DNA from 3 places in the Comamonas sp. 23 genome. Region 1 is predicted to be linked to each of the others. Evidence: riboswitches for the same ligand, from Rfam matches in the RefSeq annotation. Region 1 holds a riboswitch; each other region holds the start of a gene.
What was found. A riboswitch is a leader RNA that binds a small molecule or an ion and turns the genes downstream of it on or off. The one in region 1 is predicted to bind cobalamin.

Region 1 (6,763 bases):
CTGACCCTGCAGCAGCACCTGGCCCTCGTTGGGCCGGATCACACCGGCGAGCAAGCGCAGCAGGCTGGATTTGCCCGAGCCGTTGGGGCCGATCAGCCCCAGCATTTCGTGGCGCTGCACCGGCAGGCTGAGCTGCTCGACAACCGGCCGGCCCTGCAGGCGCAGGCCCAGCGCACAGGCCTGCAACACGGGTTGATCCGCCGTGACCAGAGGTGCCGCCGTCATCCGCGCCTCCGCTGGCTTTTGAGCAGGATGACGGCAAACACCGGCGCCCCGACCAGGGCGGTGATGACGCCAATGGGCAGCACCTGGCCCCGGATCAGGGTGCGCGAGAGCACATCGGCGGCGATCAGAAACACCGCGCCCATCATCGCGCTGGCAGGCACCAGGCGGCCGTGGCTGACGCCGACCAGCATGCGCGCGGCATGTGGAATCACCAGGCCAACAAAGCCGATCGCGCCAACGATGGAGACCATGACGGCCGTCATCAGAGCCGCGGCCAGCAGCAGCACCAGTTGCACACGGCGCACCGGCACGCCCAGCGCGGCCGCCGATTCGCTGCCAAAGGTGAAGGCATCGAGCGCGCGCGTATGCAGCAGGCACAGCACCAGGCCGGGGATCGCGATGCAGGCGGTCAGAACGGTATCGGGCCAGCGCACGCCGCTCAGGCTGCCCAGCAGCCAGAACATGATGCCCCGGGCCTGCTCGGCACTGCCCGACTTGGTGATGATGAGCGAGGTCAGCGCATTGAACAGCTGCGAGCCCGCAATGCCGGCCAGCACAATCTGGCCGCTGTTGCGCAGCCCGCCGCTGCCGGCGGCGTGGGCCAGCAGGGCGACCAGTGCAAATGCGCAGAGCGCGCCAAAAAAGGCGCCCACGGTCATCGAGATGGCGCCCGCGCCGATGCCCACGACGGTCACCAGCACTGCGCCGGTGGAGGCCCCGGCAGAGATGCCGAGCAAATAGGGTTCGGCCAGCGCATTGCGCAGCAGCGATTGCAAAATGACGCCCGAGACCGCCAGGCCCGCGCCGCAGCTGGCCGCCACCAGCGCGCGGGGCAGGCGGTAGTTCCAGACAATGCCCTGGCTGATGGGATCGATGGCGTAGTGGGCACCGGCCAGCTTGTTGGCCAGCACCTGCAGCACCAGGCTGGGCGACAGCGCCGTCTCGCCAATGGCGATGCCCAGCGCCACGCTCAGCAGCATCGCCAGTGCCGCGCCCAGGCACCAGGCGGCCCCATGCAGCGGCCTGCGCAGCGCCGATGGGCGCGCTGATGCCGTTGCCACCATTATGCAGAGCCTTGCATCAGCGGCTGATCAACGCGCGGCCGCTGGGCCGAGCTTGCGTACCGCATCGCTGATCTGCTCCATGCCATCGACCAGGCGGATCGAGCCTTGCAGCGCATCGGCATCAACAATGACGATGCGGTTGTTCTTGACCGCATCCATGTGCTGGGTGACCGGGTCCATCTTCAGAAACTCCAGCTTCTTTTGGTAGTCGTCCGCAGGGAAGCGGCGGCGGTCCATGCGGGCGATCACCAGGACCGAGGGGTTGGCCTTGGCAATCGTCTCCCAGCCCACGGTGGGCCATTCTTCGGACGAGTCGACGATATTGCGCAGGCCCAAGGTCTGCAGCATGTAGCCGGCAACGCCATTCTTACCAGCCATATACGGGTCGATGGCCAGATCGGCGCTGGAGAACCACAGCGCAGCCGAGAGGTTCGGCTGCTGCGCCGCCTGGACCTTGGCGACCGCTTTGGCCTGGCGCTCGCGCAGGTCCTTGACCAGGCGCTCGCCCTGGGGCTGCACATCAAAGAGCTGCGCCAGTTGCGTGATGCTCTTGTAGAGCGCCTGCACATCGTAGGCCGCGGTGCGGGTGCCATCGGCGCCCTTGAGGTTGTTCTTGCCTTCACAGTCGGAGGGCATCGCATAGGTGGCAATGCCCAGGTCATGGAACTGCTCGCGCGTGCCCACGACGCCGTCCTTGCCGACCATCCACTCGAACTGCGACACCACCAGTGCCGGGCGCTTGCCGATCACCGACTCGAAGCTCGGGTCGTTGTCCGCAAGGCGTGGCACCTTGTCATTGATCGCCTTGAACTGGGGCAGCACGGCGTTGAACCACAGCGAGGTGCCCACCAGCTTGTCGCCCAGACCCAGCGCATACAGCATCTCGGTGCCGGCCTGGCCGATGGTGACGACCGAGGCGGGCGCCTGCTTGAGGGACACCGCGTAGCCGCAGTTGTGCAGCTGCATCGGATAAGGGGCAGCCCAGGCGGACAGCGAGGTGAATACACAGGTAGCCAACAGGGCAGGCAGCGCAAAACGGCGAACAGGCATCGGAATCGTCTCTCCAGGTAGAGGCTGGGCATGCGGGCCGTGCGAGCCGATCCGGTGCGGGGCGCTGCCCGGTGGAGCCAGGACAGGCTTGCGCAGACGAGACGCTGCTCACCGCCCGGACACCCCGCCGGTCATGATCAAAACACACGCACATCCGCCATGAATGGGTTTGCATCACCGGTGTTTGCGATGTTCGCCTTGCAGCGCGCAAACCGGTGGCATGCCTGTTTCTCTGTGCAAACCAGGGGCTTGCCAGTGGGTTGTGAATGCATGACCTTGGCAGGTCTCCTGACTGGCCGGTCTGCGCAGACCATCGCCTTCCCGAACCGCAGTTCAGTGGCGCATGGATGGCCTGCTCGTGGCCTACAGTTGCGGGGGCAGTTCCGTTTGGGGCGCTGGCTGCCGGCTCGCGCTCCCTGGATTCCCTCATGCCCCGGCACCCTGCCGTGCGCATGTTCTTGCGAAACCAAAGTGGCTGTACTGTAGCCGATTTACAGGGCCTGCATGCTAAGCTGCAGGCCGTTTGATGGCCATGAACCACCCACCCACTACACCCAGCGCATACGGCATCCGCCGCGTTGAACATCTCGCGCCGGTGGCGGCCTTTTTGCAGGCGGCGCGCCAAACCATGTTTGGCGATCGGGTCGATACCAACACGCCGCAGGCCGACCTGCGCGACTTTGCCTCGGTCTACGCATCGCCCGGCGGCTGCATGCTGGCGGCCTGGCAGGGCGACCGCGTCATCGGCAGCATTGCCTACCGCGCCTATGACGGGCGCTTTGCCCATCTGACCGTGCCCAGTGCAGGCACCGCCGAGGTGGTGCGCCTGTATGTGGACCCGGCCTGGCGCCGGCAAGGCCTGGCTGGCGTGCTGTTCGCGCAGCTGCGTCAGCGGGCGCTGCAGCAGGGTGTGCAGCGGCTCTACCTGCACACGCATCCTTTTTTGCCAGGCGCGCAAACCTTCTGGCAGCGCCAGGGTTTTATCACCCTGCACCAGGATGCCGACCCGCTGTGGCAAACCATCCATATGCAGCAGGTGCTGCAGACGGGGCCTGCTCCGACGCATCCGGTACGGGCGTAAAAAAACCACCGCATGCGGTGGTTTTCCTGTGGCAGTTGCGCAAACAGCGGATCAGCGCTTCTTGCGGTATTTTTGCAGGGCGGCAATCTGGGCGGCCATGACGGACAGCTCGGATTGGGCCTTGGCCAGGTCAAGCTCGCCCTTGGCGTTCTTGAGGGCTTCTTCAGCCTTTTGCTTGGCTTCAACCGCTTTTTGCTCGTCCAGGTCCTTGCCGCGCACAGCGGTGTCGGACAGCACGGTCACGCAGTCGGGTTGCACTTCGAGAATGCCACCAGCCACGAAGATGAACTCTTCGCCGCCGTCGGCCTTCTCAATGCGCACCGAACCCGGCTTGATGCGGGTGATCAACGGCGTGTGGCGGGCGTAGATACCGAGTTCGCCCATTTCACCAGGCAAAGCCACAAAGCGGGCTTCGCCGGAGAAGATGGATTCTTCAGCACTGACCACATCAACGTGGAAGGTGTTCATCTTTGATCCTCAGAGTGAAAAAGAAACTAGTTTGCGAGCAGGGCTGCGTGCGGCAGCCCGTTCTGCAAAGCTTAGATCTTCTTCGCCTTCTCGATGGCTTCGTCGATCGTGCCAACCATGTAGAAGGCTTGCTCGGGCAGGTGGTCGCACTCGCCGTTGACGATCATCTTGAAGCCGCGGATGGTTTCCGACAGCGGCACGTACTTGCCTGGAGCGCCCGTGAACACTTCAGCAACGTGGAAAGGCTGCGACAGGAAACGCTGGATCTTGCGAGCGCGGGCCACGACGAGCTTGTCTTCGGGAGCCAGTTCGTCCATACCCAGAATCGCAATGATGTCGCGCAGTTCGGTGTAGCGCTGCAGGGTACCCTGCACTTGGCGGGCGACCGAGTAGTGCTCTTCACCGACCACTTGGGGGTCCAGCTGGCGGCTGGTCGACGCCAGGGGGTCCACCGCAGGGTAGATACCCAGCGAAGCAATGTCACGCGACAGCGCCACGGTGGAGTCCAAGTGGGCGAAGGTCGTTGCTGGCGATGGATCGGTGTAATCGTCCGCTGGCACGTACACGGCCTGGATCGAGGTGATCGAACCCACCTTGGTCGAGGTGATACGCTCTTGCAGACGGCCCATTTCTTCGGCCAGCGTAGGCTGGTAGCCCACGGCCGAAGGCATACGGCCCAGCAGTGCGGACACTTCGGTACCGGCCAGCGTGTAGCGGTAGATGTTGTCCACGAAGAACAGCACGTCCTTGCCTTCGTCACGGAACGCTTCAGCCATGGTCAGGCCGGTCAGCGCCACGCGCAGACGGTTTCCTGGTGGCTCGTTCATCTGGCCGTACACCATGGCAACCTTCGAGTCGTTGAGCGACTCCTGGTTCACCACACCGGCGTCCGACATTTCGTGGTAGAAGTCGTTACCTTCACGGGTACGCTCACCCACGCCGGCGAACACGGACAGACCGCTGTGCGCCTTGGCGATGTTGTTGATGAGCTCCATCATGTTCACGGTCTTGCCCACACCGGCACCACCGAACAGACCGACCTTACCGCCCTTGGCGAACGGGCACACCAGGTCAATCACCTTGATGCCGGTTTCCAGCAGTTCCTGTGCAGGGGCCAGCTCGTCATAAGCGGGCGCCTTGCGGTGGATGGAAGCGGTCAAGGTCTGGTCCACAGGACCGCGTTCGTCGATGGGGTTACCCAGCACGTCCATGATGCGGCCAAGGGTTGCCTTGCCCACGGGCACGGTGATCGCCTTGCCGGTGTTGGTGACCATCAGGCCACGCTTGATACCGTCCGACGAGCCCAGCGCAATGGTACGCACCACGCCGTCGCCCAGCTGCTGCTGCACTTCCAGCGTCAGGGCAGTGCCTTCGAGCTTCAGTGCGTCATACACGTTAGGCACGCTGCCGTGGGGGAACTCAACGTCCACCACCGCACCGATACATTGAACAATCTTGCCTTGTACTTGAGCCATTTGTTGCTCCAATATTGATTTCAGTCGAGCTGTATTACACAGCCGCGGCGCCTGCGACGATTTCCGACAACTCGGTCGTAATCGCAGCCTGACGCGTCTTGTTGTAGATCAGCTTCAACTCGTTGATGACGTTGCCGGCGTTGTCGGTAGCGGCCTTCATGGCCACCATGCGCGCAGACTGCTCGGAAGCCATGTTGTCTGCAACGGCCGAATAGATCAGCGATTCCGCATAACGCACGAGCAGCTCGTCGATCACACTTTGCGCATCGGGCTCGTAGATGTAGTCCCAGCCGTGGGATGCAGCCGGTGCCGAGCCCTGGATCGCTTCTTGCGACAGGGGCAGCAACTGCTCCACAACCGAGTCCTGCTTCATCGTATTGATGAACTTGGTGTAGCACAAATAGACCGCGCTCAGCTTGCCCTCAGCGTACTGGTCGAGCAAAACCTTGGCCGGGCCGATCAGCGCATCCAGATGCGGCGTATCGCCCAAGGCGGTAGCGTTGGCCACCACCTTGACACCCACGCGCGTCAGAAAGCCCAGACCCTTGCTGCCAATGGCCACGGCTTCCGTGCTGACACCCGCAGATTGCAGTTCCTTGAGCTTGTTCGTCACGGCACGCAGCACATTGGTGTTCATGCCGCCGCACAGGCCCTTGTCAGTCGTCACCACGATCACACCCACCTTCTTGACGTCATTCGACACCATGAAGGGGTGGACATATTCGGGGTTTGCCTGGCTCAGGTGAGCTGCAATTGCGCGAATCTTCTCGCTGTATGGACGGGCTGCCTGCATCCGCTCCTGCGCCTTGCGCATTTTGGATGCGGCAACCATTTCCATGGCCTTGGTGATCTTCTTGGTGTTTTCCACCGATTTGATCTTGCCGCGTATTTCCTTGCCTGCTGCCATGATGACTCCTCGACCGGATTAAGCGAAGGACTTCTTGAATGCAGTGATCGCTGCAGTCAGTTCAGCTTCGTCCTTGCCTTCCTTGTCGAAAGCCTTCTTCTCGTTCAGACGGTCCACCAAGGCGCCGTAGCTGGTCTTGAGGAACTGGTGCAGACCCGATTCAAAAGGCAGGACCTTCTTGACTTCGATGTCGTCCATGAAACCCTTGTTCACGGCAAACAGCGAAGCGGCCATCAGAGCGACGGGCAGAGGGCTGTACTGGGCTTGCTTGAGCAGCTCGGTCACGCGGGCACCGCGGTCGAGTTGCTTGCGGGTTGCATCGTCCAGGTCAGAAGCGAACTGCGCGAAAGCAGCCAGTTCACGGTACTGCGCCAGGTCGGTACGGATACCGCCGGACAGGCCCTTGATCAGCTTGGTCTGAGCGGAACCACCCACGCGGGACACCGAGATACCGGCGTTGATAGCGGGACGGATACCGGCGTTGAACAGGCTG
Region 2 (6,763 bases), 2.1 Mb from region 1:
TGGTCGATCGAGGCCTGCAATTTGTCAATCTGCCCTTGCGCTTGGGCTTCGATAGCAAAGATACGCGCCACATTGCGCAGGTCTGCCAAGGTGTCGCCCAGCGCCACACGCTCGCGCTTTTGCACATGGATGCAGGACTCGGACAGCACATAGCTGGCCACGCCATGCTGGGCCAGCAGCTCGGGCGTCACCCCGCCGGGGCGAAAGCCATAGCTCCAGCCGCCAAACACAAAGTCGGCGCGGGCCTCGAGCATGTTTTCCAGGTTCATGTCCTGCGATGACAGCTTGGGCACCTGGGCGAGCTGGGTCATCAGCTCGGGGCTGATTTCCTTGCGCGACGGTATGCCCGAGTAGCCGACCAGCCTGGGCCCCAGGCCCAGAAACAGGAACATCTCGGTGATGTTCACATCGTGCGTGATGGCACGCTGCGGCACCCGGTCATAGCGCTGGGGCTGGCCGCAGACATCGATCTCCAACGGCGCAGCCCGCAGGCCTGCGGGCACTGCTGCCGCTTCGGCCATGGGGATGGCCGCCGCCTGGCTGGGGCGGCTGGGCGGCTGCTGGCCCCCTGGCCGGTCGCAGCCGGTCAGCACCAGGGCAGCAGCTGCCGCCAGGGCACGCAGGGTTTGCCGGGAAGCGCTTGTGGTCATGCTCTACCTTGCTCAGAAACGCAGATGGGCCATTAGCTCAAAGCTGCGGCCATTGCCCATCAGCCATTGCGAGCCGTAGGACGATGCAGCATAGCGTTTGTTGGCCAGATTGCGGCCCACCAGGTTCAAGGTGGTTGTGCGGTTCAGGTTCCAGCCCAGCACCGCATCGGCCACCGTGTAGGCGGGGAGCTGCGCGGTATTGGCATTGCTGGTGTAGCGGCTGGCAACATGGCGCAGGCCCAGCGATGCGCGCCAATCGCCCGTCTGGTAATGGGCCCAGGCATTGGCCGTGTAGCGCGGTACATTGGCCGGCTGGTTGCCAGCGCGGTCAATGGCTGTGGCGCCTTCGAGCAGCTCGTCGAACTGGGCATCCGCATAGCCCAGGTTGCCCTCGAAGCGCCAGGCCTTGGTCGCCCGCCAGCTGCCTGCCAGCTCGATCCCCTTGGACGACTGCTTGCCGCCCTGGATCAACAGCGCTGGCCGGTCCGGATCGCGGGTGATGATGTCCTTCTTGCGGATATCAAAGACCGCCAGGGTCCATTCGCCCTGGCCATTGGGCAGCTGCTGCTTGATGCCCACTTCCACCTGGCGGCCTTTGCTCAATGTAAAGCCGGTTTGCGACTGGGTCAGCGACAGCAGGCTGTTGACCGGGTCATGGCCGGTACTGACCTGGGCATAGAGGCTGGTGTTCTGGTCCAGCTTGTGCGTGAGGCCCAGGCGCCAAGAGGTGCCGCCCAAGGTCTTGTCAAAGCGGGCTTGGCTCAGCAAATCCATGCGGTCAAAATCATAGAGGTCGCGGCGCAGGCCGGCCATCAGCAGCCACTGCTCGCCCAGCTTCCAGGCGTCTTCCAGGTAGAAGGCGTTTTGGCGGATGCGCGAGGTCATGCGCGGCTTGTAAGGGTCTGGGCTGTCCCAGTAGCCACTGGTGCTACCGGTCAGCGGCACATCGGATTCACCGGTATAGGGCGAGCTGTTGAGCGCAGTGAACTTGGCCTGCGACACATCCCAGCCCATCGCTATCTCATGCTGGCCGGGCTTGAAAACGGCGCCTAAGCGGTTGCCGCTTTGCTCCAGGTCGTGGCCGATCTCCAGGTAGTCGTAGCGGTGAACCGTGCGCGTGCTGGCATCGTAGTCATAGCCTTCGATGTTCTTCCAGTGGCGGTCGGCCTTCATATGGTAGGTCTCGTTGCGCAGCACCAGCGCCTCGCTCACATTCCACTCGGCCCTCAATTTGTAGCGCTGGTCCTTGTAGTGGATGTCGCTGTCGAGAAAGTTGAAATTGCGGTCGCCCAGCGCCGCCACCGGCTTGCCATCGACCACCGGGGTGCCAAAGTAGCGCTCGGGCCTTTGGTCGCTGACATCGGCCGTCAGGTCCAGGCGCAGATCGCTGCTCGCCTGCCAGCGGATGGCGCTCATGATCTTCTTGCTGTCGCTGTTTCCCAGTTGGCGCTCGCCATCGGTGCGATCGCCGTAAACATCCAGGCGGTAGCTCAGGCTGTCGCTCAGCGCGCCGGTGCTGCCCAGGCCCGCGCGGGCGGTGCCGTGGGAGCCAGCGCCCAGCAGCACTTCGGTCGATGTACTGCGGCTGGGTTCCTTGCGCACCGCGTTCACCGTGGCGCCCATGGTGCCGCTGCCGTACATCAGCGATGCGGGGCCGCGCAGCACATCAAAGCGCTCATAGCCCCAGCTGGAATTGGGATAGGCCACGGTGCCGGCTGCAACCCCCAGGCTCAGCCCGTCTTCGGCCACGCCGACCGAGTTCACACCGGTAAAGCCCCGGCTGGAGAACGACAGCCCGCCATTGCCAGGCGTGCCATTGGCACTCAGGCCCACGCTGCGGCCCACGGCATCGACCACCTCGTAGTCGGCACGCTCTTGTACCTGCACGGCCGAGACCGAGCTGACACTGGCGGGCAGGTCCTGCAGCGGCACGGCCAGCTTGCTCGCCGAGGTCGACGGCAGCTGGAGCGCATTGGGCTCGCTGCGCTGGTCGCTCACCACCACTTCAGGCAGTGAGGCTTCTTGGGCATGGGCTACTGCGATGCCCAAGGCGGGCAAACACAGAACACAGGAGCTGCCTACCAGGCGCAAGGAGGAAGAGAGCCGCTGGGCGGCCAGGAGCCGGTTTTTCGGAAAAGGAACTGCAGTCATTTGAACAAAAGGCGCTAACTGCCTGATGCGGGGGCTGCACTGCACGCGGTCACCCCCCAAGACGGGGTCGCGCGAAGAACCGCCGTCCACACCCCGCAGACAGTTGAGAGAGCACGTGCTGGCCAGAGGCACAGCGCGCACTGCGACTAGGAACAGGCCGGTCTCCGGGCTTACAGGCGGTGCAGCGCAGGCGCTGACCCGGTAGCCGGTCTTCCCAGGGTGCGGGTGTCTTATTGCCTGGCAGGCGTGGACACTCTCTCAACCCCAGTGACTGGGCCCGCGTGGGAGCGGGCCGCATCGGCTACGTTTCCTGTCTACCGTTGCGGGGGCAGCCAAGGCTTGGGGGAGCGCACTCCCGACCTTGTTCCCGTTTCACTCGCATGCGAGCACCTGTAGATAGGCTTTTTTCAAAGCGCAGCCAGTGTACCAGCCGCAAGCCCGGGCAGTGCCTTTTGGCCATGGCCTGTGTCAGCTGGGCGATACAGCGCATGCCCCAGTGGCTGTATCAGCCCTGCGGCAGCCGCGTCGCATAGCCGATGAAGTCAGTGCTGCGCAGCTGGCCCAGCAGCCACTGCCGAAAGCTGGCCTGGATTGGGCGCTCTCCCCCGCCCCGGCGGGTGTAGAGGTGGAACTTGGGCGTTCTGTCCATCGGCAGTTGGCGCAGCAGCTCGGCCCCAAAGGGTGCGAGCAGCTTGCCGCTGTGGATATAGCTGAGCGCATCGACATAGGACAGCAGGCCCACGCCCTGCCCGCTGAGAACGGCTTGCAGCATCGCATCGTGCGTGTGCAGCAGCATGGGGCTGACATGCTTGCCGCCGGGCTCCAGGCCCAGCATCGCATAAATGTCCTGCCACAGACTGTTGTGCGTCAGCGGCGATATCAGCCGGTGGTGCGGCAAATCCTGCGCTGTCTCCACCGGGTGCTCGGCCAGCAGCTGCGGCGCAGCCACGATCACCTTGAGGTCTTCGAGCAGCGGCGTTTCATCGAGGTGGTCCACACCGCCGTAGCCCCAGACAATGGCTGCATCCAGATCGCCGCTATCGAACGAAGGCAGCTCCACACCGATGGAGATGCGCAGATCGAGCTCCGGGTAATCCTTGGTGAACGAGGGCAGCGAGCGGATCAGGTACTGGGTTGCAAAGTATGGGCTGACCTGGATATGGAACTGCGCAGCCTTGTAGTGGGAGCGCACGGCTTCCAGCCCCTGGCTCAGTGCATCGAGCCCCTGCTCCACATAGTGGTACAAGGTCTGCGCCTCGGCGCTGGCCGCCAGGCCCCGCGCGCCGCGCTCGAAAAGTTGCACATCCAGCGCACTTTCCAATTGCTTGAGTTGCTGGCTGGCGGCCTGTGGCGTCAGGCACAGCTCGTCGGCCGCCTTGCGGATCGAGCCATGGCGGTAGACGGACTCGAACACGCGCAGTGGCTGCAGGGGCGGGAGCTTGTATTTCATGGAGGAGCGCCAGGCCAGGAGAGGCAGAGCCCGGGCTGGCGATGATTATAGGTCGCAGCCCGGCGCCCAGCGGGCCGGCATGCCACCGCTCTTGCCTGCTGCGCCCTGCCCCGCTGATGCATAAAAAAACGCATCCAGAAAGGATGCGTTCGGGCTGGCGCAGCGCTCAGCAGCGCATGGCCTTACTGGACCGGATCACCATGCATCGGCAAACCGGTGCGGTCCCGGCTGCTGACCAGGGCGATGAGGCCAATGATTGCCGCGCCAATGAGGTAGTAGGCAGGCACGACCGGGTTGCCGGTGCGGGCAATCAACCAGGAGTTGATCATCGGCGCGGTGCCGGCAAACATCGCCACAGCCACGTTGTAGCTCAGCGCCATGCCCTTGAAGCGCACGCTGGTGTGGAACATCGAAGGGATGATCGAGTAGATGCTGCCCAGCAGCATGGCCAGACAGAAGTTGAGCACCATCAAGGACAAGATCTTGGCGGCGGTGCTGCCTTCGAGCAGCAGGTGAAAGCAAGGCACGGCCAGTACCGCAATCGCCAGGCTCGCAGCGATCATCATCGTCTTGCGACTGAGCTTGTCGGCCAGCAGGCCCATGATCGGGATCATCACCACCAAAAAGAGCTGCGGGCCCAGCGAGAGCTTGAGGCCGGTGGCCACATCGACATGCAGCGCGCTGACAAAGTAGGTCGGGATATAGGTGACGACGGTGAACAAGGTGACATTGGTCACGATGATGATGCCAGCGGACTGGAACAGCTCTTTCTTGTGCGTGGCGAACAGCACCTTCCAGCTCGCCTGGGCCAGTGCGTCATGCTGCTGCTTCATGGCCATGAAGGTGGGGGTCTCTTCCAGGTACTTGCGGATATAGAGGCCAATGGCGCCCAGCGGCAGCGCAATCAGAAACGGAATGCGCCAGGCCCAGTCCAGGATCTGCTCGGCGCTGAAGAACATCGTCAGAATGGCCGAGACCGAGGCACCGAAGAAAAAGCCCGCCATGCAGCCCACCTCAACCCAGCTGGTGAGCAAGGTGCGGTTGCGGTCGCGGCAGTACTCGGCCACAAAGATGGCCGCGCCACTGGCCTCGCCACCGGCCGACAGCCCCTGCATCAGGCGCAGCACGATCAGGAGCAGCGGCGCGGCAATGCCGATGCTCGCATAGCCGGGCAGCACGCCAATCAAAAAGGTGGAGATCGCCATCATGATGATGGTGATGGTCAGCACCCGCTTTCTGCCGTACTTGTCGCCCAGCGAGCCAAAGAAGATGCCGCCAATGGGCCGGGCAAAAAACGCAATCGCAAAGGCCGCCCAGGATGCGGTGATCTGCATGGTGGGCGAGCTGGTGGCAAAGAACACCTTGCCCAGCACCGCTGCCAGGTAGCCGTAGACTGAGAACTCGAACCATTCGACAAAGCTGCCCACCACCGAGGCCAGTACTACGCGGTTGAGCTCCTTGGACTGCACCGCGCGCGGCGCCACCGCCGCTTGGGGGGATGACCAGTCCGAAAGGCTTGCACTTGGGGCGGCAAAGCCATCTGCCATGGGATTGTGGGTGCGCATCGGGAGTCCTTGGTGTCCTGCAGGGGGAGAAAAATGGGAAAGGACCAGCGGCTATGCCGCTGGCCATGGGCACGCGATCAGGCCGGGGGCAGCGGCGTGGCCTGGGCGTAATCGGTTTCGGCTTGTTCGGCGCTGATATAGCCATAAGCCACATCGCGCTGCACCAGCGCGGCGGGGCGCAGCGCCGCATCGCCGTTGCCGCCACCGCCGGGCAAGTCCAAAATCAATCGGCGCCCGGCCGGAATCTGCTGCTTGCCCTTGCCGCGCAAGGCCGTGCCGTCGTCCAGCGTCACCTTGCCCAGTGCGCCGCTTTGGCCGCCGTTGTGGCCGCGCGCTGCAAAATGCACACGGTCGAACATGGCGTTCAGGTCAAACTCAAAGCCCTCGGCCGAGCCCACCTCGATGCGCTGGCCCAGGCCGCCCCGCCAGCGGCCGGCGCCGCCCGAGTTGGGGCGCAGCTCCTTGCGCCAGATGATGATGGGGCCGATGCTCTCGGTCACCTCGACCGACATGGCCTGCACGCCGCTGGGGAAGGCGGTGGCGCTGAGGCCATCGCTAGAGGGGCGCGCGCCGGTACCACCGGTGTTGAACATCAGGATCTCGTGCTGCTGGTTGCGCGTCGCCTGGGTGATGCCCTTGAAGCGCATCTGCAGGTTCCACAGCGAGCTGGCCCCTTCGGCCGGAATCTCACCCTGGCAAATGGGCTGCAGCGCACCCAGCACCACATCGGGGATCAGATGGCCGATGACATGGCGCACCGAGACCGGGCGCGGGCGGTGGGCATTGAGGATGCAGTCCTCGGGCGCGCTGATCTCAAAGGGCTCCAGCGAGCCCCAGTTGTTGGGGATCTCCGGCGCAATCGCGCATTTGAGCGCATAGGAGGCATAGGCCTTGGTGTAGGTCAGCGGCACATTGATGCCGTAGTGGCTGGGATCCGAGGTGCCGGT
Region 3 (6,763 bases), 1.1 Mb from region 1:
GGCCAACCGCTCGATGCCGACGGCATCATTGCGACCTTGAAAAAGCAGCTGGCCAATTTCAAGATTCCCAAGCGCTGCTTTGTCGTGGGCGAGCTGCCACGCAACACCATGGGCAAGGTGCAAAAGAACCTGCTGCGCGACCAGTACCAGGACCTGTTCAAGGGCTGATGCGCCTATGGAGGCGGCATGCGCCGCCATGACAAAACCCTCGCGCTGTGGCCGCTCAGAAGCTGCCGCAGGCGAGGGTTTGCTATGGGGATGATGCGGTTATACGGCGATCAGCGCAGTACCAGCACCGGTATCGTGGCATGGGTCAGTACATGCTGTGTTTCGCTGCCCAGCAGCAGGCGCTTCAAGCCCCGGTAGCCGTGCGATGCCATGACGATCAGGTCGCAGTTTTCCTTCTTCGCCGTCTCCAGCAGCGCCTCGGCAATCATGTCGGACTTGATCACCAGGGTCTTGATGGGCACGCCGGTCGCGGCGCCTTCGGCCACCACCTTATCGACAATGCCTTGCGCTGCGCGTTCCCAGCCATCCTCGATGCGCGCAATGTCATCGGGGTTTTGCATGGTGCTGCCTTCGAAGTAGCTGCGCGGGTAGTTGGGCGAGATGTTGACGGCAGTCACCGTGGCATGGCTCAGCTTGGCAAGCGCCAGTGCGTGGCGCACGGCCTTCTCGGACAGCTCAGAGCCATCGGTGGCAAGCAGGATATGTTGGTACATGGCAGGCTCCTTTCAGGTCAGACATGGGGCAGGGCTGTGGGTGGCAGCCTTGCCGTGGATGCAACTCAGAGCATCGCCGCTTGCGGCTTGAGCGGATGTCGGATCAGACCGCGTTTGTATCCGCTGGCGGAGCGACTTGGAACAGGGTCTTAAGCCGAGCAGGCCTGGGTGTTGATCAGGCCCTGGAGCTTGTCGGTGTCCAGAATGCGCACATGGCGCTGCTTGACCTCGATGATGTTCTCCTCGGCAAACTTGGAGAAGGTGCGGCTGACGGTCTCGAGCTTGAGGCCCAGGTAGCTGCCGATTTCCTCGCGCGTCATGCGCAGGATCAGCTCATGCTGCGAAAAGCCCCGGGCATGCAAGCGCTGCACCAGGTTCAGCAAGAAGGCGGCCAGGCGCTCTTCGGCGCGCATGCTGCCCAGCAGCAGCATGACGCCATGCTCGCGCACGATCTCTCGGCTCATGACCTTGTGCACATGGTGCTGCAAGGCGGTCACCTCGCGCGACAGGTCTTCGAGCGAGGAGTAGGGCATCACGCAGACCTCGGCATCTTCGAGCGCAATCGCGTCGCAGGAATGGCGGTCGTTGACGATGCCGTCCAGGCCGATGATCTCACCCGCCATCTGGAAGCCGGTGACCTGGTCGCGCCCGTCTTCGGTGGCGATGCTGGTCTTGAAGAAACCGGTGCGTATCGCATACAAGGAGGTGAAGGTCTCACCGTTGCGGAACAGCGCGCTGCCGCGCTTGATCTTGCGCCGGGTGGCGACGATCTCGTCGATGCGCTCCATCTGTTCGGCCGACAGTCCCACGGGCATGCACAGCTCGCGCAAATTGCAGCTGGAGCACGCTACTTTGATGGAGTTGGATGTCATGTATCAATACCCGTGAACAACTATTCAGATAGGAACGACGTTCCTTGGATGGGCCTATTGTGCGTGCTGGCGCCCAGAGGCTTCTTGATGTACATCAAGGACGCGTGGCAGGCCTTGGGGCACATTGGGGCGTCCGCTAGGAAGAAGAACCATGATTTCCCTGACCCCCGAACTGCTGTGCCGTTTTGATGTTCCCGGCCCCCGTTACACCTCGTATCCTACCGCAGACCGATTTGTTGAAGCCTTTGCTGCGAATGAGTACAAGCTGGCGCTGGCGCAACGCGGCACCGGTCTGGCGGGCCGGCTGTCGCCGCTGTCCTTGTATGTGCATGTGCCGTTCTGCGCCTCGCTGTGCTACTACTGCGCCTGCAACAAGATCATCACCAAGCACGCCGAGCGGGCCGACGAATACCTGGATTACCTCGAGCGCGAGCTGGACCTGCAACTGGCCCATGTCAGCGCCCGCCCGACCATCAGCCAACTGCACCTGGGTGGGGGCTCGCCCACCTTCCTGACCGATGCCGGCCTCAGCCGCCTGATGGATATGGTCAAAGAGCGTTTTCATCTGCAGCCCGGTGGCGAGTACGCGATCGAGGTCGACCCGCGCACTGTGAGCGGCGAGCGCCTGCAGCACCTGTACCGGCTCGGCTTCAACCGGCTGAGCTTTGGCGTGCAGGACTTTGACCCGCTGGTGCAAAAGGCGGTGCACCGCGAGCAGCCCGCTGACCAGGTGTTTGCCTTGGTCGAGCAGGCGCGCGCTATCGGCTTTGAATCCATCAATATCGATTTGATCTATGGTCTGCCCCAACAAAGCCCGGCCAGCTTTGTGCGCACCATGGAGCAGGTCAACGCGCTGCGGCCCGACCGCATTGCGCTGTATGCCTATGCGCACCTGCCCGAGCGCTTCAAGCCCCAGCGCCGCATCCAGGCCCAGGACCTGCCCAGCCCCGCCGACAAGCTGGCGATGCTGGCCCAGGCCCTGGCGGCGCTGGAAGCCGCCGGTTATGTGTATGTGGGCATGGACCATTTCGCCTTGCCCGACGATGCCTTGGCGGTGGCCAAGCGCCAGGGCCGCCTGCACCGCAACTTTCAGGGCTACAGCACCCAGCCCGATTGCGATCTTATGGCGCTGGGCGTGTCAGCCATCGGACGCATTGGCGCCACCTACAGCCAAAATGCCAAGACCCTGGAGGAGTACTACGACCTGATCGACCAGGGCCAGATTCCCGTGGTGCGTGGGCTGGCACTGACGCGCGACGACCTGCTGCGCCGCACGGTGATCATGGGCCTGATGTGCCAGGGGTGCCTGGCCATTGAATCGCTGGAGCAGGCCTGGCTGATTGATTTTGCGCAGTACTTTGCCGCCGAGCTGGCCCAGCTGCGTGAGCTGCAGGAGCAGGGCCTGGTGCAGCTGAGCGACGAATCGATCAATGTGACCGAGCTGGGCTGGTACTTTGTGCGTGGCGTCGCCATGGTGTTTGACAAGAACCTGCAGGCCGACCGCAACCGGGCGCGCTTCTCGCGGATTATCTGAGGGCAGGGCGTGGGCAGGCCTCAGCCCTGCCAGGCCGCCAGGCTCTTGTAGAGCATGTAGAGCGCCAGGCACAGCAAGATGCCGCCAAAGATCTTCTTGAGCTGGCCCACCGGCAGCCGGTGCGCGGCGCGGGCGCCCAGCGGCGCGGTCAGCACGCTGCAGGTGGCAATGGCGGCCAGGCCGGGCAGCCAGATATAACCCAGCGAATGCGGTGGCAGCCCCTGCAGGTGCAGGCCGGCCACCATGAAGCCGATGACATTGGTGACCGCAATCGGAAAGCCCAGCGCCGAGCTCGTGGCTACCGCGTTGTGCATCGGCACGCTGCACCAGGTCATGAAAGGCACGCTGATGAAGGCGCCGCCCGCGCCCACCAGGCCCGAGAGGCAGCCGATCACGCCACCCGCAGCCAGCTGGCCGGCCGTGCCCGGCATGGCGCGCATGGCCTGGCTGTTGGGCTTGCGGAACATGCGCAGTGCCGAGTAGCCAATGAACAGGCCAAAAAACAAACCCAGGTAGCTGCCCTTGAGCACCGCAAAAATACCCAGGCTGGCCAGCAGGCCGCCCAGCACAATGCCCGGGGCCAGGCGTTTGACAAGGTCCCAGCGCACCGCGCCATGCTGGTGGTGGGCGCGCACGCTGGACATCGAGGTGAAGACGATGGTCGCCATCGAGGTGGCAATCGCCATCTTGATCGCCAGCTCCGGCGCCACGCCCTGGGTGCCCAGGATGTAAGTGATGAAGGGCACCAGCACCATGCCGCCGCCAATGCCCAGCAGGCCCGCCAGAAAACCGCCGATCAGGCCCAGAAACGACAGCGGCAGCAAAACAAGAGGATCAGTCATGGCGCGCAGTAAAAAGGCCACCTGAAACAGGTGGCCTGAAACCCCGCTGTCGCGGAGAGGAGAAGACAGGTTGGGCGGAGCCTGCCCGAAAAATCAGGTGTTCGCAGCGGATCCACTGGACCGTCATCCTGAACCGGGGGTTCAGGTGGGCGAGGGCAACCTATCGTTGGGTTCATCTGACGCGAGACGATCACGCTCAATAGGTAATGTACCAAGCCCGTGCTCGTAGAGCATTGGTTCAAGGAACTATAAAGTCCAGCAGGGCTGCGAACGCTTTCATTGTAATCGCTCGCGCCTGCCGCACCCACCAAAACTGCAATTCAATGTGCCTGGATTGGTCAAAAAAGATAGCTGGTTAGCCAGATTGAGCAATGGGTGGCGTGATATTTTGCAGCCAGGCATTGCATGGCGCGGCAATCTGGTGTTGGCGCCTGCTCGCGGCAGTGCCTCAAGCGCTGGTGCCCAGGGTGTCGGCCGGTTGCGCGGGGGCCGGCGCCAGCGCCGCGTCCAGCCGTTGCATCACCGACTGCACACGGGGCGCATCCCAGTCCAGGCTCGCCTGGTCCCCAGGGGCGGTCTGGGCCTGAACCTCAACCATCGCGGCAGACTGCGCAGCAGCTTGCGCCTGCAGGGCGTCTGCGGTCTGGCTGAGCTGGCTGTTTTGCGCTTGCAAATCAAGCAGGTCAAAAGCGACATTGAGGGCCGCCAGCACAGCGATGCGCTCGCGGCCACGGATCTTGCCCGCGTCGCGGATGCCGCTCATGGCCTCATCGACATGCTTGACGGCAGCCAGCAGACGTGCTTCCTGGCCTTCGGGGCAGCCCAGCATATAGCTTTGCTGCATGATGTGTACTTCCAGCTGTTTCATCATTCGTCCTGGTCAAAGGTCTTGGGCAGGCGTTCGATCAGTGCATCCACGCGGGCGCGGGCCGCTGTCAGGCGCGATTGGAGGGAGTCGCGCTCCTGGGTCAGGGTGGTGACTTGCTCTTGCAATTGGGCGTGGGCGCGTTGCAAAGCCTCATGACGGCTCAGCAGTGCCTCCACCCGCTCAAGCATCAGATCCATAGAAGGCGTAGTGGCCATAGAGAGACAGTCTTCTTAAGTGCGCAATGGGTTTAACGCTAAAATTGTACCCGTTGGTGCTCGCCCCAGTGGTTCACATGGGGGCAGTTCAACGGGAAGCAGGAGCGCCGCTTGTGCCCTACAAGCCTTACGCAACCTGCGCTGCCCCCGCAACGGTAAGCGATGGTTGGCTTTTGCGCCATCCACAGCCACCACTATGCCACTGAATACCTTGAACAAGTGTTTGGGAAGGCGTGTGCTGTGTCATCGCCAGCCCGGATACCGGCCAACAATAGTGGAGGCGCGTGGCTGAGGCCTTGCCGCGGCTTCCGTGTTCCCCATTGCCGGCGGGGAGGCTGGCGCGGGGTGGTTCATCACCAACTCAGTGCATGTTTTCCTCTGCTTTTTCGACACGCCCCTGCGCGCGTCCCGCGCTTGCGCCCCGCTCGCGCACCCTCCATACCCCCCGTTTTTTGGCCTTGGCCATCGCAGCGGCGCTGCCCCTGTTTGCGCTGCCAGCACAGGCGCAGCAGGCCCCAGCCGCCCTGGAAACAGAGGGTAAAAACCTGCAAGAGATGGTGGTGACCGCCAACCGCATCGAGCAGCCGCTGTCCGATCTGGTGGCCGACATGTCCATCATCGATGCGCAGACCATCGAGCGCCAGGGCCCGGGCAGCGTGGCCGATGTGCTCGCGCGCGTGCCGGGCATCCAGATTTCGCGCAACGGCGGGCCGGGCACGACGACCAGCGTGTTCATGCGTGGCGCCGATTCGCGCTTTACCGCTGTCTATGTCGACGGCGTGCGCATGGACTCGCAATCGACTGGCGGCGCCTCCTGGCAATCGATTCCGCTGGCGCTGATCGATCGCATCGAAGTGCTGCGCGGCCCGGCCGCTGCCGTCTACGGCTCGGACGCGATGGGCGGCGTAGTGCAGATCTTCACCAAGAAAGGTGAGGGCGCGCCCCAGCCCTATGTCGGCCTGGGCGTTGGCAACCGGGGCACGTTCACGGCCGAGGCCGGTATCTCCGGCGGCGCCGACGGCTGGGATTACGCGCTGGGTCTGAACCGCTCGCAGACCGATGGCTTCAATGCCCGCACCGTGGCCACCGCCAACCCGGACAAGGACGACTACCGCAGCAATGCGGTCAGCGGCCGCCTGGGCTACCAGCTCAACGGCCAGCACCGGCTCGAAGCCACCTTGCTGGCCAGCGATGTGAACTCGGGCTACGACAGCAGCCTGACCGAGGACGACCGCAGCCTCAACAAGATGTATGCGCTGGGCCTGAACTGGCAGGCGCAGTGGACCGAGCACTACAGCACCAAGCTGCAGTTCAGCCAGTCGCGCGACTATTACGAGACCCGGCCCTCGCCCTACCAGACGGACACGCGCCTGCATAACTACCTGTTCCAAAATACCTGGCGCCTGGGCGTCCACACCTTGACGGCCGCACTGGAGCGGCGTGACGACGCGCTGACGAATGGCGGCATTGACCGCGACCGCCACCAGAATGCGCTGGCGCTGGGCTATGGCCTGAACACCGGCCCGCACACGGTGCAGCTGAATCTGCGCCGGGATGACGACAGCGAGTTCGGCGGCAAGACCACCGGCAGCGCTGCCTATGGCTATGCCTTTGCAACCAACTGGCGCGCCACCGCGACAGTGGGCACGGCCTTTCGCGCGCCCACGCTCTACCAGCGCTTTAGCGAATACGGCGACGCATCGCTGCAGC

Region 2: it holds a riboswitch for cobalamin, as region 1 does, so the genes downstream of both, ACPEE1_RS12440 (TonB-dependent receptor) here and ACPEE1_RS02710 (ABC transporter substrate-binding protein) in region 1, are expected to answer to the same signal.
Region 3: it holds a riboswitch for cobalamin, as region 1 does, so the genes downstream of both, ACPEE1_RS07680 (TonB-dependent receptor domain-containing protein) here and ACPEE1_RS02710 (ABC transporter substrate-binding protein) in region 1, are expected to answer to the same signal.

What each region holds. Positions count from the first base shown of each region.
Region 1 covers NZ_CP187127.1:617,917-624,679, reverse strand. Annotated here, with positions in the region: gene ACPEE1_RS02720 (ABC transporter ATP-binding protein) at 1-225, opposite strand, end outside; gene ACPEE1_RS02715 (FecCD family ABC transporter permease) at 222-1,286, opposite strand; gene ACPEE1_RS02710 (ABC transporter substrate-binding protein) at 1,317-2,339, opposite strand; cobalamin riboswitch at 2,601-2,825, opposite strand; gene ACPEE1_RS02705 (GNAT family N-acetyltransferase) at 2,872-3,420, shown strand; gene ACPEE1_RS02700 (F0F1 ATP synthase subunit epsilon) at 3,472-3,888, opposite strand; gene atpD (F0F1 ATP synthase subunit beta) at 3,960-5,363, opposite strand; gene atpG (F0F1 ATP synthase subunit gamma) at 5,398-6,270, opposite strand; gene atpA (F0F1 ATP synthase subunit alpha) at 6,289-6,763, opposite strand, start outside.
Region 2 covers NZ_CP187127.1:2,766,860-2,773,622, reverse strand. Annotated here, with positions in the region: gene ACPEE1_RS12445 (ABC transporter substrate-binding protein) at 1-650, opposite strand, end outside; gene ACPEE1_RS12440 (TonB-dependent receptor) at 663-2,699, opposite strand; cobalamin riboswitch at 2,940-3,210, opposite strand; gene ACPEE1_RS12435 (LysR substrate-binding domain-containing protein) at 3,307-4,251, opposite strand; gene ACPEE1_RS12430 (MFS transporter) at 4,434-5,816, opposite strand; gene ACPEE1_RS12425 (hydantoinase B/oxoprolinase family protein) at 5,894-6,763, opposite strand, start outside.
Region 3 covers NZ_CP187127.1:1,706,864-1,713,626, forward strand. Annotated here, with positions in the region: gene ACPEE1_RS07645 (malonate--CoA ligase) at 1-168, shown strand, start outside; gene ACPEE1_RS07650 (universal stress protein) at 279-722, opposite strand; gene fnr (fumarate/nitrate reduction transcriptional regulator Fnr) at 872-1,594, opposite strand; gene hemN (oxygen-independent coproporphyrinogen III oxidase) at 1,746-3,128, shown strand; gene ACPEE1_RS07665 (sulfite exporter TauE/SafE family protein) at 3,149-3,970, opposite strand; gene ACPEE1_RS07670 (cell division protein ZapA) at 4,419-4,838, opposite strand; gene ACPEE1_RS07675 (hypothetical protein) at 4,838-5,053, opposite strand; cobalamin riboswitch at 5,093-5,337, shown strand; gene ACPEE1_RS07680 (TonB-dependent receptor domain-containing protein) at 5,422-6,763, shown strand, end outside.